DNA from 3 places in the Williamsia sp. z34 genome. Region 2 is predicted to be linked to each of the others. Evidence: predicted binding sites of a transcription regulator. Region 2 holds the regulator's gene; each other region holds the start of a gene.
The links. The regulator LexA, encoded in region 2, represses DNA repair genes until DNA is damaged. The targets are predictions, from matches to a motif close to CGAACANNTGTTCG.

Region 1 (4,061 bases), on a different contig from region 2:
CTTTGCAAGCCGCTGTCGACGTCGCCCAGTACCCACTGCATGTCGACGCCGACCCCATAGCGCTCCTTCCGCATCTTCAACAATGAGGCATGTGAATAGCCAGGGTGGTAGCCGTCGGCCGAATTGTCGTATGTCAGCTTCCAATTCCCGCGATAACTGAGCCGGTGCTGTCCTGATCTGACCTCCAGTTGCGCGCCGGGCCAGCGGTCGAGCCACTGATCGATCAGGGTGGTGGCCGGACCGAGGTGAGCTTCCAGATCTGGCATCTCCGGATTGAGGGTGGCGAACACAAGTCCGCGATAGGACTGTGTACGCACGCGTCCAAGCCCCATGTTCGAGGGCTGGAAAGAGTGGCCGTATCCGCCTTTCATCGGAACGCCGATCAGTCGACCGGTGTTGTCGAAACTCCAGTTGTGGTAGGGACATACGAAATTTTTGCTGTTGCCCGAATCATTCCGGCAGACGGTGGCGCCGCGATGCGTGCAACGGTTGATCAGGACGTGGACTGAGCCACCTCGGTCGCGGGTGACGATGACCTGCCGTAGGCCGAGCCGCTTACGCACAAAATCGTTGGGTGCGGGGATCTCGCTTTCATGCGCGAGGTAGACCCAGGTTCCACCGAAGACGCGCTCCATCTCGGAGGCGAATACTTGCTGATCGGTGTAGAGGCTGGCATGGACACGATGGGGTTGGACCAACTCGTCAAGCGCATGAGAGTCGAAAGGTGTTGTCATGGGCGCACTCTCGCAGGAGCAGTATGGGCGTCCGGTGCGGACGGCTCAATGTTATATCCCGTTCAGTGATAGAGCCCATCTGTAACAGTTAATTCAGTGTTACGGCTCTGAGTCCGGCCAGTCTGTCGCTTTGGGGTCGGCGAGCAGTTGTTCGAAGCCGGCCAGGCGATGGTGCGCGGGTTCGCCGAGTCGTTCGGCGAGCACGCTGAGCATCGTCTCCACCAGCATCAGCCCACAGGTGAGTGCGTCGAACGGTGGCGGGCCGGACACCGATGAGGTGAGCACGACGTCTGCGTCTGGTGCCAGGGGCGAGAGGATCGGGTCGGTGATCAGCACCAGCGTGGCATTGAGGCGCTTGGCCTGGCGCCCGAACGTGACGGTATCGGGTTGGTAGCTGCGGTAATCGAATGTGACCACGACCGCGTGCTCGTCGAGGCCCAGTAGTGCCCGGGTCCGACTACCGCTGTCGACGGCAACCAGTTGGACCCCGGAACGCAGGAGGGACAAGTACGAGGCCAGGTGTTGACCGAGCACCACCGACGACCACCCGCCGGTGATGTACACGGGGCGGCTGGTGTCGGCGAGTAGGTGGACCAGCCTTTCGAAGTCTGCGGGCCGGATGTCGGAAAAGGTGCGGCGTACTGACTCTGCCACCGATTTCTCGGCCAATTCCAAGAAGGTGGTGGCCGACCGGCGCGAATCGTCGGGGTATCGGTCGGTCGGGACATATAGCCTCTGGGCGAGTTCGCTTTTGAGTTGCTCGCGAAAATCGGAATAGGAGTCGAAACCCAGTTTCGCAACGAGGCGGACCACCGTCGGCACACTCACCTGTGCCTGTTGTGCCAGGGAGGCGGCTGATCCGAGCCCGGGTACCGGGTAGTCCTCGAGCAACACTTCGATGACCAGTCGTTCCGATGGGGTGAGTTGGTTGCGGACCCCACGGATGAGCTCACTCACGAGTGCCGTCATCCGGCGAACCTATCGCATCAGATCGCGATAACGCGGGGCCGGGCAGCGCTATCAAGCTACGGAAGAAGCTCGGCGTCTTGAGTCGAACAAACATTCGACATCTGGTGGCATCGCGGGTAGACTTATGGCAATACTTCGATCAGATGTGCTGGGGGGCATGATGACTGACGATCCACCTGTTGACTCTTCGGTTGATTCCTCGCCGGTTCCGGTACTGGTGCGCAAGTACCTCGAGTTGGAGTTGCTCGTTGCCGATATCGCGGACTGCGCTGATTCCGATATGTCTGGCGCGGAAGTCAATGAGCTTGTGCGGGTGCATGAACGGATCGCCCGTAAGGTCGAGTTCACCGGGTTGCGTCACCTGTTGCGGGTCTCGGATCGGTCATCGTTTACCGAAGCCGGGTATTCGTCACTGTTCGGTTTCACCCGTAGCGAGTTGCGGCTGAGCAAAGGGCAAACCATGTCCCGGATCCGAGCCCTGGAGGCGGTCGGCCGGTTCCATACGATGCAGGGTGAAGAGTTGGCGCCGAAATGCCCTGCCGCAGAACAGGCGTGGTCACGCGGTTTGATCGGGGCGGCGCATATGGATGTCATGTTGGATGTGCGCAAACAGATCCCATCGGCCTCGGACCCGGCAGTCTATGACGTGGTGGATCATTGGATGACCGAAGAAGCTGTCGGCCAAGATCCCACCCAGTTGACCGCCGCCGGCCGTGCGGTGTTGGCCCGGGTCGATCCTGATGGTCGGTTGACCGACGATTCGGATCGGGCCCGCAAACGCTCGCTGGGTATCGGGGATCAGGGGGTGGATCTGATGGCCAAGATCACCGGCACCCTCGATCCCGAAACGCTGGCCCTGTTGAGGACGGTGATGGATGTGTGGGCGGCACCGGGGATGAACAATCCAGCCGACCCGAACTCGCCGACCGGTGCGTCCGATGATCCGAAACAGGACAAAGAGCTGATCAAGGCTGCGGCCGAGCGGGATACCCGTTCGAAGGGCCAACAATGTCACGACGCGTTCAAGGCGATCCTGAAGACGATTTTGGAGTGCAATCTGCTGGGTAAGTCGCATCGTGGTTTGCCGGCGCAGTTGATTGTCACGATGACCAAGCAGCAGCTCGACGAGTGTGCGGGGATCGCCAGAACGGCGTCGGGAGTCGATATTCCGGTCAAAGAGGCCCTGGATCTGGCGGCCCGGTCCGACAAATATCTGGCTGTCTTTGCTGACCACTCCGCTGAGGTGTTGTATCTCGGCCGGACCAAACGGACCGCGCAGAAGGGGCAACGGTTGGCGTTGTTCGTCCGGGATCGCGGTTGCTCACATCCTGGCTGTACCAATCCGGCGACCTGGGTCGAGGCCCATCACTTACTTGCCTGGATCAATGGTGGTTTGACCGACATCGACATGATGGGATCAGCCTGCCCGCCGCACCACAAACTCATCGGTGACGGACCGCATCAGTGGCAGACGATCATGATCACCGAAGGCCCCGATGCAGGCCGGGTCGGGTGGATACCGCCGGCGTCGGTGGATCCGGAACGAAAACCGCGGGTCAACCGGGCCCAACACGTCAACGAAACCCTCGCAGCAGCCTGGGAGAAGGTTCTCGCTGATCGCCGTGCGGCATTGGCCGCAACCATGCAGGAGTTGACCACTCGTGAATCCGACTCGCCAACCCAAACCGACCCGCCAACCCGCTCCGGCTCAGATGCGCCTGATCAGTATGAGTAAGGAATGCGACTTGTCGACATCGTCGTCACTCAGTTGACGGTACCGCCACCCGGGCAGGCACCAAAGAAGTTCTCAGCGTTCGCTGTCCAGCATCGCCATATGGTCCTCGGCGTAGCGAGCGCCGGCAGCGGCGCCGGCCGGGACAGTGGCCTCGATGGTGTCGAGTTCCGCATCCGATAGCTTGATGTCAAGGGAGCCAAGCGAATCCTGCAGCCGTGAAACCTTTTGGGTGCCAACGATCGGGATGATGTCGTCACCCTGAGCCAGCACCCACGCGATGGCGAGCTGCGCGACACTGATGCCGCGCTGATCGGCGATCGTGGCGAGTGCGTCCACGAGCTCGAGATTCTTGCGCAGGTTGTCGCCCTGAAAACGTGGGGTGTGCGTTCGATAGTCGTTGGGCGCGAAGGTGGTCCCGGCCCCCACCGCGTTGCTGAGCAGGCCGCGCGACAGGACGCCGTAGGCGGTGATCCCGATCCCGAGTTCACGGGCGGTCGACAGGATTCCGGACTCGATACCGCGAGAGATCAGTGAGTATTCGATCTGAAGGTCGACGATGGGATGGACTGCCGCAGCGCGGCGGATCGTATCGCTACCCATCTCCGACAGGCCGATGTGGCGGA
Region 2 (4,061 bases):
CTCGCCGACTGCGTGCGCGCTGCGGTGATCGACCTGGTCCCCCCGCAGCCGCAGGTCTGGAACGCTGCCGACTACGCCGCACTGAAAAGCCATGTCACGGGGCAGGTCACGAGCCGCGCCACGACCAAACTGCGTCAGGCCGCGGCTATCCTGAGCCGGGTGGCCCCGTTGCGCACCGCCATCGCGGCCACAACGGTCTCCGACGCAGCCGACGACGTGCGGGATCAACTCGCGGAGCTTGTTTTCGATGGGTTCATCTCGGCCACCGGTGCCGAACATCTCGCCGAGATCCCGCGCTACCTCGATGCTGCGCTGGCCCGGCTGGAACAGCTACCCGCCTCGGCTGCACGGGATTCCGCGTCGATGGCAGCCATCGACCGCGTGGTGGCCGCGTGGACCGACCACCTGCGGACGATTCCACCGGAACGTCGCGATGCGGTCAGCGAGGCGGCGGGCTGGATAGTGGAGGAATTACGAGTCGGACTGTTCGCTCAACAGCTCCGAACCGCATACCCGATTTCAGAAAAGCGTGCCATCAAGGCGATCCGCGACCTGCGTTAGGCCGCGGGGTGTCGTCAGGACTTGCTCGACCTGAGGTCGTCGATTTCTTTCTGGAAATCGTCCACCGAGTCGAATGACCGGTAGACCGAGGCGAATCGAAGGTAGGCGACCTCGTCGAGTTCCCGGAGCGGGCCGAGGATGGCCAGACCCACCTCGTTGGCGGGGACTTCCGCCGAACCCGATGCCCGCACGGCTTCTTCCACCTGCTGCGCGAGATGCTGCAACTTGTCGTCGTCCACCGAACGGCCCTGGCAGGCGCGGCGGACGCCGCGCATGACCTTCTCGCGGCTGAAGGGTTCGGTGACGCCGGTGCGCTTGACCACCGACAGCACCGCGGTCTCCACCGTGGTGAAGCGGCGTGCACACTGCGAACAGGCACGGCGACGACGGATGGCCTGCCCCTCGTCCGCCACTCGCGAATCGACTACGCGGGTGTCCTCGTTCTTGCAAAACGGGCAATGCATGCACGATCCCTCGACAGTCGACGGCCTGGGCGGATTGACCAGACACTCTGCCTTCGAGGATACCGTCCGTGATCGCGGCCCCTCCACCGTCTACCTCGCGTAGACCGGGGTGACCAATGCCTGACCCACCGACAGTGCCGAGTTGTTCATTGCATTGAGCTCCATGATCTTTGCGACCACGGTCTCGGTCGGCATCTCGGGGGCGATACGTGATGCGATGGCGCCCAACGACTCCCCCGACTGGACGCGGACGACCTCGGTGCCCAGCCGGGCCGGATCGCTCGACTGCTGTATGACTCCGCCGAAGAACGTCATGAAGGCGACCACCAGCATCAGCCCCACGCCGGTGACCGCCGCGCCCGCCCAGGCGCGCCTACGGACGAAAACCATCTCACGTTCGGTCGGTATCCGCTGCTCGGAGTTACGCGATGCGGCACAGGAGACGGCCACGCGGCGCTGCGCGGACAGTCGGCGACCGGCGGGGCGGGTCGTGTCCGAGGGCCGTACCGGGCGCGTGGTGCGCGTGGCGGTATCGCTCTCGGGGTGGTGAACAGGCCGAGCTGTGGCCGGCCGGGTGATGGTGGTGGCTGCAGTCATGGGTTCAGTCCTCGGTCATCGGTTCAATCCCTATTCGATCACTCGTTCGATTGAAAGAGTGTTCGATTTGTATCACGGGCCTCCGACAAAGCGCCACGCCTTCTCGAACAAATGTTTGAGACTTGTGACCATTTGCACTATCTTTGTCCCATGGACCCCGCCCGACACCGCATGAACTGGAGGACCTGATGGCCGATACAACCCAGCCCCCGACACCGGCGGACGGGGCCGCGACCACTGTGGTCGCCACCGAACCACTCGCCGAGGGCTCACTGACCCCTCGCCAGAAAGCAGTTCTCGAGGTCATCCGTACCTCGGTCCGCCAACGCGGCTACCCGCCGAGCATCCGGGAGATCGGCGACGCGGTGGGCCTGACCTCGACGTCTTCGGTCGCCCACCAGCTCCGCACCCTCGAACGCAAGGGTTTCCTGCAGCGCGAGAACAACCGGCCCCGCGCGGTGAACATCCAGGACACCGACCTCAACCCGGCCACCGCGGCCGGTCAGGTCCAGACACCGGACGAATCCATGCCCACGCCGACGTTCGTCCCGGTGCTCGGCCGGATCGCCGCCGGCGGGCCGATCCTGGCCGAAGAAGCCGTCGAAGACGTCTTCCCTCTCCCCAAGGAGCTGGTCGGCGAGGGTTCGCTGTTCCTGCTCAAGGTCGTCGGCGAATCGATGATCGACGCCGCCATCTGCGACGGCGACTGGGTGGTCGTACGCCAGCAGAATGTGGCCGACAACGGCGACATCGTCGCCGCGATGATCGACGGTGACGCCACGATCAAGACGTTCAAACGGACCAAGGACGCGGTGTGGCTGATGCCCCACAACCCGGTGTTCGATCCGATCCCGGGCAACGACGCCGTCATCCTGGGCAAGGTCGTCACCGTGATGCGCCGACTCTGACCTGCCGGTCGTAGGCAGATCATCCCCAGACAGTGCGAAAGGCGGGGTGTACCGGAACTTTCCGGTACACCCCGCCTTTCGCGTTCGAGGCGGTGAGCGATCAGATCCTGGGGTCAGACCCCGAGGCTGCGGCCGATCACTTCCTTCATGATCTCGGTCGTTCCGCCGTAGATGGTCTGCACGCGAGAATCGAGGAACGCCTTGGCGACCGAGTATTCACGCATGTAGCCGTACCCACCGTGCAGCTGCAGGCACCGGTCGACCAGGTGCACCTGGTTCTCGGTCGCGTAGTACTTGGCCATCGCGGCGTCGGGGACGGTCAGTTTCTTCTCGTTGAGCAGACCGATGCAGTGATCGACGAAGACGCGGGTCGTCGTGGTCGAGGTGGACAGCTCGGCCAGCAGGAACCGGGTGTTCTGGAAGGTGCCGATCGAACGACCGAAAGCCTTGCGGTCCTTGGCGTACTGGACGGTGGTCTCCAGCACCTGCTCCATCGCGGCAGCAGCGACCACCGCAATCGACAGCCGTTCGCGTGGCAGGTTCTGCATGAGGTAGATGAAGCCGAGACCCTCTTCACCGAGCAGGTTCTCGGCGGGCACGCGGACGTTGTCGAAGCTCAGCTCGGCGGTGTCCTGTGCCTTCATGCCGACCTTGTCGAGGTTGCGGCCGCGTTCGAAGCCTTCCATACCGCGTTCGACGACCAGCAGGCTGAAGCCTTTCGCGCCGGCCTCCGGGTCGGTACGTGCGACCACGATCACCAGGTCGGCGTTTATGCCGTTGGTGATGAAGGTCTTCGATCCGTTGAGCACCCAGTGGTCGCCGTCTTTCTTGGCGGTGGTCTTGATGCCCTGCAGGTCTGAACCGGTTCCGGGCTCGGTCATCGCGATGGCGGTGATGAGTTCACCGGAGGTGAACCCGGGAAGCCAGCGCGCCTTCTGCTCGTCGGTCGTCAGCTCCAGCAGGTACGGCGCGATGACGTCGTTGTGCAGGGTGAATCCCAGACCGCTGTATCCACCGCGGGCGGATTCCTCGGAGACGATGGCCTGATAGCGGAAGTCGTCGACTCCGCCGCCGCCGAACTCCTCGGGTGCATCCACGGCGAGGAAGCCGTTCTTACCTGCTTCGATCCACACATCGCGATCGACGATGTTCTGCTCTTCCCACCGCGCGTGGTGCGGCGCCACGTGCTGCTCGAGGAAGCTGCGGTACGAATCGCGGTAGAGGAGGTGTTCAGGCTCGAAAAGCGTACGTTCCATCAAGGTCTCCATAACGAGGTGTCAAAACGTGCAGGTTCCAACAACTGTAACTGGATTCTACATTTACCCCAAGAGGCTCGACGGTCCCGATTTCAGGAACAGCCTGATTCAGAACAGATCGGAGGCCGCGAACTCGGTCAGCGCACTGGCCAGCGCCGAGGGAACACTCGCGACGATCTCGGTGCCATCGGGCCCGTGTTCTTCCCTTGAGACATCGCCTTCGGCGTGGATCCGCGAGACCAGGTCACCCCGGGAATAGGGCACGCGGACGGTGA
Region 3 (4,061 bases), on a different contig from region 2:
CGGTGCCGTTCAGGAGGTCATCCGGCGTGGATCCGATGTCCGGCAACAAGACCTGCATGGCCAGGTTCTGTGAGTACGGCAGCTCGATCGCGGACCATCCGGGCCCGCGACGCAGTGACACGGTCAAGGTCTTGTTCATCGTGGCGACCTTGGACACCGAACCGCCGGTGGTGGTGAACTCCGCGGAAACGGTGGACTCCGGGGAAAACGGTTGCTGCCAGGCGCCGGCGAGGAACACCGTCGACAGCAGACTGATCACGGTCTCGGTGCTGTACTCGGTGGGGGTCTCGGCGATCTCGCCACCGGTGTTGACCGAGATCCACTGGTTGAGTGCCGATTCGGTCTGCCGCACCGAGAAGTCGACCGGGTAGACGCCGGTACCGAAGCTGCGTCCGAGCACTTCGAGATAGTCGGCACCGACCTTGAGGGAGTCGTCGATGAAGATCCCCGAGGCCTGATGGAACACCGGGGGCGACGGTGGGTTCTTCCGATCGACGTTGCCGGGATCACCCGAGACCTGATCGAGCTGACCGATCAACGCTGCGACGGCGTCGGGATCGGAGACACCCAGGACGGTATCGAGTTCGGCGGCGGTGTTGCCGCCGGCGCCGGCCCGCACCATCTGCAGCGTGACCATGGCACCCCACGGGGAGACCACCTGATTGGCCGGCTGATCGGCGGCAGACTGGGCGTCGTGGATCATGTCGATCCCCAGATCGCTGGTCGATCTGACCAGCTCGGTTGCCGCATCGCGGACCTCGTCGATGCCGATCTGCTCGAACTCGATGTCGGGGGCGGTGGTCAATTCCAGTGTTGTCTCGGGCTGTTCGTCAGAAGCACACCCGGCGACGGCCAACATCATGGCGGCCACGGCCGCGGTTCCCAGACGTCTCACGTGTTGGCCCCCCGAGCGGTGACGGGCCAGGAGGTCACCGCGTCGTCCGCGCCGACCACGATCAGCGCATCGGCGAGATTGACGGCGGTACACACATGATTGGGGGCGATCCGGACCCGCGACCCCGGTGCCGGGGTTCGCGATGCATGGGAGAAATCGATCGTCGCGTGATGCTCGGAGAGTGCGGTGATGCGCGCCTCGGGTTCGTCGGGAAGCCGGCCACCGCCGCTGATCCAAGTCGGCTGGTCTGCTCCGAGGACTTTGCTCCCGACATCGGCGACGGCTTTTGTCCCGCTGCTGTGCACCACGGTGCCGATTGCCGTCAATGCCACGTCGGCCATGGTAGCGACCCCGAGTTCGACCTGTTGCGCGTCGTTGAACACGTAGACACCCGGACGGATCTCGGTCAGGACGGTGGGATCGGCATCGGAGACCGACGGCGTCGAACCGCCGCTGCGGATCACCGGGGTGATCGCGCGGCTGCGCAGTGATTCGGCCGCGGTGGCCAGGGCGCGGGATTCTTCCCCGGCGGCGTCGGATGGGCCTCCGGGGCGGTAACTGTGTCCGGGGAAGGTGAAGATGCCGACCACCTGCAGTCCCGCTTCGACCGCGCCTGCCCCGACCTCACCGGCGAGCTCCGGGGCGACACCGGTGCGGTGATGTCCCGAATCGACCTCGATCAGTACAGAAGTCCCGGGCAGGTGCGCTGCGAGTTGCTGCGCGCCGGCAACCGAATCGACCGCGAGCAGGACCCGCGCCCGCTTCATCACCGCACGCAGTCGCGCGGCCTTGTTCTCGGTGAGCCACAGCGGATAGGCGATGAACAGATCTGAGAATCCGTCGGAGGCAAAGGTTTCTGCTTCGGCGATGGTGGCAACCGTCAAGCCTGTTGCGCCGCCATCCAATTGGCGTCGCCCCAGAATCGGGGACTTGTGCGTTTTGGCGTGGGGCCGCAACCGGAGTCCGGCGGTGGCCGCGAAGGCGGCCATGCGGGCGATGTTCGCGTCGAGCACTTGCTCGTCGACCGCCAGGAACGGCGTGTCGATGACCGATGTCGCGGCCAGTATCCGACCACCCCGGTCGGGTTCGGCCGGGCGAGCTGCGATGCGTTCCGTCATGGGAGGCAACAATGCCAGAGACGACGTCACGGCACGGAGGTAGTTCAGCGCTCTCGACTGTGGGGCGGGCGGTTCAGCACAACTTGTCATTCGAAAATATGTTCGATACGATGGGTTATGGGCTGGCACAATGGCCCTCCGACCTGGTCGGAGATGGAGCGCGTACTGTCCGGTCGACCGTCTGACGGCGGCCGGTCCGGTGAGACCTTTGCCGGTGACGGCAGTGATAGTCCGGCGTGGTCGCGCAAGCGCGAACCCTATGCGGCCGGAGCGCTGAGCAGGGGGGTCTCTGCCACTGCCTACGCCGAATTGCATGCCCATACCTCCTATAGCTTTCTCGACGGTGCGAGTAGCCCGGAGGAGATGGCGGAAGAGGCCTACCGGCTGGGGCTCGAGGCGCTGGCGATCACCGATCACAACGGGTTCTACGGGGTGGTGCGGTTTGCCGAGGCTGCCCGGGAGTGGGATCTGCCCACCATCTTCGGGTCCGAGTTGTCCTTGGAGCACGACTCATCGCGGACCGGGATCGCCGACCCGAGTGGTTCTCACCTGCTCGTCCTGGCCCGGGGGCAGGAGGGGTACCGCCGCCTCTCCCGTCAATTGGCCGACGGCCACATGGCGGCCGGGGAGAAGGGGTTGCTGCGCTTCGACATCGATACGCTGGCGCAGGCCGCGCAAGGGCATTGGCTGATCCTGAGTGGATGCCGCAAAGGGGACGTGCGCCGTGCGCTGGAATCCGGGGGTCCGTCGGCTGCCGAGAAGGCGCTGCGTGATCTGGTGGAGAAGTTCGGCCGCGACAACGTGGTGATGGAACTGACCGCCCACGGCATTCCCGAAGACGACGAGCGCAATGCCGCCCTCGCACAGATCGCCCACCGTAATCGGGTGCAGACGGTGGCGACCACGGGCGCGCACTTCGCCGCACCACACCGTCGGCGGCTGGCGATGGCGATGGCCGCGGTGCGGGCACGGCGCAGTCTTGACGAGATGGACGGGTGGCTCGGTCCGCTCGGTGGCGCGCATCTGCGCAGCGGGGACGAGATGGCCCGGTTGCTTGCGGCGCATCCGGAATCCCTCGACAACGCTGTCATGTTGGCCAAAGACCTGGCGTTCGGGCTGCACCTGATCGCACCGCAGCTGCCGCCTTTTGATGTGCCGCAAGGGCATACGGAGAGTTCGTGGCTGCGGGAGCTCACCGCACGGGGGGCCCTGGAGCGATACGGCACCCCGCAACAGCATCCAAAGGCATACCAGCAGATCGAACACGAGCTGAATGTGATTGATTCACTGGGCTTCCCGGGCTACTTCCTGGTGGTGCACGACATCGTCTCGTTCTGTCGCACCAACGACATCCTGTGCCAGGGTCGGGGCAGCGCGGCGAACTCCGCGGTCTGTTATGCCCTGGGGATCACCGCGGTGGATGCGGTGAGCAACGGGTTGCTGTTCGAGCGGTTCCTGTCGCCGGCCCGGGACGGCCCGCCGGACATCGATGTCGACATCGAATCGGATCGGCGCGAAGAGGCCATCCAGTACGTCTACCGGCGCTACGGCCGGCAGAACGCGGCCCAGGTCGCGAATGTGATCACCTACCGCGGTAAGTCGTCGGTGCGCGACATGGCCCGGGCCCTCGGATACTCGGTGGGTCAGCAGGATGCCTGGAGCAAGCAGGTGCACCGATACGGGTCCGCGTCGCCCGACGAGACCGACATCCCCGACGACGTCCTCGATCTGGCCGAGCAGATCAACGGCATGCCACGGCATCTGGGCATCCACTCCGGTGGCATGGTCATCTGCGACCGGCCGATCGCCGATGTGTGTCCCACGGAATGGGCGCGGATGCCCGGACGCAGTGTGCTGCAGTGGGACAAAGACGACTGTGCCGCAATCGGTCTGGTGAAGTTCGACATGCTGGGCCTCGGCATGCTCTCGGCCATCCACTACGCCATCGATTTCCTGGCCGAGCACCGCGACATCGGTGTCGACCTGGCGAAGATCGATCTCACCGAAAAGGCGGTGTACGACATGCTCTGTCGCGCCGACACCGTCGG

Region 1: AC51GT_RS09340 (HNH endonuclease signature motif containing protein) is a predicted target of LexA. The motif match lies at 1,787-1,800, and genes of this name have one in related genera.
Region 3: AC51GT_RS21585 (error-prone DNA polymerase) is a predicted target of LexA. The motif match lies at 2,105-2,118, and genes of this name have one in related genera.

What each region holds. Positions count from the first base shown of each region.
Region 1 covers NZ_JCANWW010000003.1:139,447-143,507, reverse strand. Annotated here, with positions in the region: gene AC51GT_RS09350 (aromatic ring-hydroxylating oxygenase subunit alpha) at 1-734, opposite strand, end outside; gene AC51GT_RS09345 (MurR/RpiR family transcriptional regulator) at 834-1,703, opposite strand; gene AC51GT_RS09340 (HNH endonuclease signature motif containing protein) at 1,861-3,438, shown strand; gene AC51GT_RS09335 (aldo/keto reductase) at 3,511-4,061, opposite strand, start outside.
Region 2 covers NZ_JCANWW010000002.1:268,996-273,056, reverse strand. Annotated here, with positions in the region: gene hrpA (ATP-dependent RNA helicase HrpA) at 1-561, shown strand, start outside; gene nrdR (transcriptional regulator NrdR) at 576-1,025, opposite strand; gene AC51GT_RS05595 (LysM peptidoglycan-binding domain-containing protein) at 1,116-1,622, opposite strand; gene lexA (transcriptional repressor LexA) at 1,811-2,530, shown strand; gene AC51GT_RS05585 (acyl-CoA dehydrogenase family protein) at 2,644-3,786, opposite strand; gene hflX (GTPase HflX) at 3,895-4,061, opposite strand, start outside.
Region 3 covers NZ_JCANWW010000010.1:68,616-72,676, forward strand. Annotated here, with positions in the region: gene AC51GT_RS21575 (serpin family protein) at 1-895, opposite strand, end outside; gene AC51GT_RS21580 (alanine racemase) at 892-2,013, opposite strand; gene AC51GT_RS21585 (error-prone DNA polymerase) at 2,131-4,061, shown strand, end outside.